DNA from 2 places in the Marinobacter sp. KM021 genome. Region 2 is predicted to be linked to the other one. Evidence: predicted binding sites of a transcription regulator. Region 2 holds the regulator's gene; the other holds the start of a gene.
The links. Region 2 encodes sigma-54, which starts transcription at its own class of promoters, with help from an activator protein. Its sites were predicted from a motif close to ANTGGCATNNANNTTGCTNT; they were not measured.
Positions count from the first base shown of each region.

Region 1: the regulator sigma-54 is predicted to act here: its motif matches at 1,142-1,161, upstream of glnA (glutamate--ammonia ligase).

Region 1 is NZ_CP136129.1:4,432,272-4,434,679, reverse strand. It holds gene typA (translational GTPase TypA) at 1-902, opposite strand, end outside; gene glnA (glutamate--ammonia ligase) at 1,294-2,408, shown strand, end outside.
Region 2 is NZ_CP136129.1:2,171,837-2,174,244, forward strand. It holds gene lptB (LPS export ABC transporter ATP-binding protein) at 1-35, shown strand, start outside; gene RVM24_RS10210 (RNA polymerase factor sigma-54) at 225-1,754, shown strand; gene hpf (ribosome hibernation promoting factor) at 1,828-2,130, shown strand; gene ptsN (PTS IIA-like nitrogen regulatory protein PtsN) at 2,229-2,408, shown strand, end outside.

The DNA of each region.
Region 1 (2,408 bases), 2.3 Mb from region 2:
GTCAGCGCCGGCAGGGCCTCAACATTGGCGGGATCGCATAAGGTATCAGAGATGTACAGCTGATCCAGACCACTCACGCACACAATGTCGCCAGCCTGCGCTTCTTCAACTTCCACACGCTGCAGACCGGAGTGGCCCATGATTTTCAGGATACGACCATTACGCTTCTTGCCATCGGCACCGACAGCCACCACCGGAGTGTTGGTTCTGACCTTGCCACGCATAATGCGGCCGATACCGATCACGCCCAGGAAGCTGTTGTAGTCCAGCTGGGAAATCTGCATCTGGAACGGGCCGTCCAGATCTACGGAAGGCGCGGGCACATGGTCGACAATCGCCTGGAATACGGCGTCCATGTTGTCGTCCAGGTTTTCATGCTCCATGCCTGCAATGCCGTTCAGAGCACTGGCGTAAACAATCGGGAAGTCCAACTGCTCGTCGGTGGCACCAAGGTTATCGAACAGATCAAATACCTGATCTACAACCCAGTCAGGGCGCGCGCCGGGGCGATCAATCTTGTTAACCACCACGATCGGGCGCAGGCCAGCGGCAAACGCCTTCTGGGTTACAAAGCGGGTCTGCGGCATCGGGCCATCAATGGAATCCACCACCAACAGCACACTGTCTACCATGCTCATGACTCGCTCAACTTCGCCACCAAAATCCGCGTGCCCCGGGGTGTCCACGATGTTGATGTCGTAGTCTTTCCATTTCAGCGCGGTATTCTTCGCCAGAATGGTGATGCCACGCTCTTTTTCCTGGTCGTTGGAATCCATAACGCGCTCGTTTTCGAGCTCTTTACGGTCCAGGGTTCCGGACTGGCGCAACAATTGGTCAACCAGGGTGGTTTTACCGTGGTCAACGTGGGCAATAATGGCAACGTTTCTAAGCTTATCAATCACAACGGGTATCCTGCAGAATTTAGCGGCGAGCAGTATATAGAAAAGTCCATGTCGATAATATGAAGAATAGTGCCTAATATGTAACCAATCGGCTAATGCACCGTTATCAGGCAGGATAAGAATCAATGCACCAATAAAGTGCGCGCATTCAGTACAAACAGCACCTGTAAGCTGCACTCTGGTGCGCCAGAATCGCCCCAAAGCCTTGCCGCTGCGCTTTTCTGGCGCAAAACCGAAAAACTGGCAAGCCCCTTGCTTAACCTTGTGCAGCCGTAATTGAAAGGTAAGAGCCAACAGCTTCTGTTAAGCTGCCCTGACCTGAAAAAGATCGGGCTTCAGCCCGCTGAACGATCCGGCATAACGAACACGACATCACTACGGAGCATGCACAATGTCCAAGACGATTGATTTGATCAAAGAACACGAAGTGAAGTGGATTGACCTGCGCTTCACCGACAGCCGCGGTAAAGAGCAGCACGTCACCCTGCCCGCCACTGAGGTAGATGACGATTTCTTTGCTGACGGCAAGATGTTTGACGGCTCCTCGATTGCTGGCTGGAAAGGCATCAACGAATCCGACATGATCCTGATGCCGGATGACGAAACCGCCGTGCTGGACCCGTTCACCGAAGAAACAACGGTCAACATCACCTGCAACATCGTAGAGCCTTCTACCATGCAGGGTTATGAGCGTGACCCCCGTTCTGTTGCCCGTCGCGCCGAAGAATACCTGAAGTCTACCGGCATCGCCGATGGCGCGCTGTTTGGCCCGGAGCCGGAGTTCTTCGTGTTCGATTCCGTAAAATGGAATGTGGACATGCAAGGTGCGTCCTACCACATCCATTCTGAGGAAGCTGCCTGGGTTTCCGGCGAAGACTTCGATCGTAACAACATCGGCCACCGCCCGGGCGTGAAAGGCGGCTACTTCCCGGTTCCGCCGGTCGACAGCCTGCACGACCTGCGTGGCGCTATGTGTGCCGCCATGGAATCCATGGGCCTGGACATCGAAGTACACCATCACGAAGTGGGTACCGCCGGCCAGTGTGAAATTGGCGTTGGCGCCAACACTCTGACCCGCAAGGCTGACGAAGTTCAGATCCTGAAGTACTGCGTACACAACGTGGCCCACGCCTACGGCAAAACCGCCACCTTCATGCCCAAGCCGGTTGTGGGTGACAACGGTTCCGGCATGCACGTGCACATGTCCCTGAGCAAAGACGGCAAGAACCTGTTCGCTGGCGACAGCTATGCCGGTCTGAGCGAGGCCGCTCTTTACTACATTGGCGGTGTGATCAAGCACGCCAAGGCCATCAACGCCTTCACTAACAGCTCTACCAACTCCTACAAGCGTCTGGTTCCGGGCTTTGAAGCTCCGGTTATGCTGGCTTACTCTGCCCGTAACCGCTCGGCCTCTATCCGTATTCCTTACGTCAATAGCCCGAAAGCGCGTCGTATCGAGGTTCGCTTCCCTGACCCGTCTGCCAACCCGTACCTGGCCTTCGCTGC
Region 2 (2,408 bases):
AGGAAGTCTACCTGGGTGATGAGTTCCACCTGTGAGCGGAAGAAAACCCCTCGACGACCGAGGTCTGATTGTTTTGATGATCTGTAGCAAGTAAACTCGGCAAAGAACTTGCTTATACTGATACCAGTGAGCGGCAAGTAACCAGCGTATAACAATTTTTTTGCCTGACAGCAGGCAACGTCACTACCGGGACACCCTTGATTTATGGATCTTGAGCCATGGTTATGAAAGCCTCATTACAGCTTAAGATGGGCCAGAGTCTGACCATGACGCCCCAGCTGCAACAGGCCATTCGCCTGCTTCAGCTTTCCACCCTCGACCTCCAGCAGGAAATCCAGCAGGCACTGGAATCCAACCCCATGCTGGAAACCTCCGAGGATGACGATCAGTCTGACACCCCCGATACGGATGACGATACCTGGGACGAACATAAAGACCGGGATTCCGACCACGATGAACCAGCCACCGAGGCTGCCTCTGACTGGGATGAAAACGAAAATGGCCCGGACTGGGCTTCCGAAAACGACATCCCGGATAACATCCCCGACGACCTGCCCGTAGACACCGCCTGGGACGATATCTACCAGTCTGCACCGGCGCCAGCCAGCAAAGGGGACGACGAGAACGAATCGGATTTCGAAACCCGCAATTCACCGGCCGAAACCCTTCAGGACCACCTGGAATGGCAGCTCAACCTGACCCCCATGAGCGAGCGTGACCAGGCAATCGCCCACGCCCTGATGGACGCTGTGGATGAGCGCGGTTACCTGACCTCACCGATTGAGGAAATCCATTCCGGCCTGCAGGACGAAACCGAAGAAGACCCCCTGGAACTGGACGAAGTGGAAGCGGTTCTGCACCGACTCCAACACTTCGACCCGCCCGGCGTGTTCGCCAGAGACCTGCAGGAATGCCTGCTGATTCAGCTCAACCAGTTACCGCCAGACACTCCCTGGCTTCGCCAGGCGCGCCTGGTGGTTACCCAGTTCCTGCATCTTCTGGGCAACCGGGATTACGCCCAACTGCTGCGCCGCAGCCGGTTGAAGGAAGACCAGCTCAGAGACGTGCTGGCCCTGATTACCAGCCTGAACCCAAGGCCGGGCGATGTTATTGACCGAGCTGAACCAGACTACGTCATTCCAGACGTGATCGTAAGGAAGCATGAGGGCCGGTGGCGTGTGGAATTGAATCCGGAGATTGCCCCTCGTATTCGGGTTAACGCCAGTTATGCGTCACTTATCCGCCGGGCCGACAGCAGTGCCGACAATACCTACCTGCGGGATCAGTTGCAGGAAGCCAAGTGGTTCATCAAAAGTCTGCAAAGCCGAAATGAAACCCTTCTGAAAGTGGCGACCCGAATCGTTGAACACCAGCAAGGCTTTCTGGACCACGGCGAGGAGGCCATGAAGCCGTTGATCCTGTCTGACATCGCTCAGGCGGTGGAAATGCACGAGTCCACCATTTCCCGGGTGACCACACAAAAATACATGCACACGCCCCGGGGCATCTTTGAGCTCAAGTACTTTTTCTCCAGCCACGTCAGTACCGCCGAGGGAGGCGAATGTTCCTCCACGGCAATTCGTGCGATGATCAAAAAACTGATTTCAGAAGAAACTCCAAAAAAGCCGTTGAGCGATAGCAAGATTGCAGCCATGCTTGGAGATCAGGGCATCAATGTGGCCCGGCGCACCGTTGCCAAATACCGGGAGGCCATGCACATCCCTCCCTCGAACGAGCGCAAACGACTGGTTTAATATTTTGCCAGTGCATGAAGCACTGGCCCTCAGCCCGGTGGTAACACCGGCATGATGACAACAGGAGACGCCTATGCAACTCAACATTTCAGGCCATCACGTAGAACTGACCCCTGCACTGAAGGATTACGTCAACACCAAGTTCGAGAAGCTGGAGCGTCACTTTGACCACATCAGTAACTGTCAGGTGACGCTGGAAGTTGAGAAGGTACGTCAGATGGCCGAAGCCACCCTGCATGTTATCGGTGGCGAGATCCACGCAAAGGCAGAAAATGAGGATATGTACGCGGCTATTGACGCGCTGGTAGACAAGCTGGACCGCCAGATCCTCAAGCACAAAGAAAAGAACGTAGACCGGATGCACGGTAACGGCTGAGCACGCGTTCCGCGCCAGTCTACCGGGTGTTTCAATGAAGCGAGCTGCGGCGGGGCTTACCGGCCGCAGCCTTTTTTTTACGGAATCCAAGTCGATCCATGAGCGAATCATCCCTGACTATCGACAACATTCTGGCTCCTGCACTGACGCTGTGCCGGGTGCCAGCCTCCAGTAAAAAGCGGGTGCTGGAAACTATCGCAGAGCAGATTCATCATCAGGATGAAACCCTCAGCGATACCGAAATTTTCAGCAATCTGGTTTCTCGCGAGCGGCTTGGC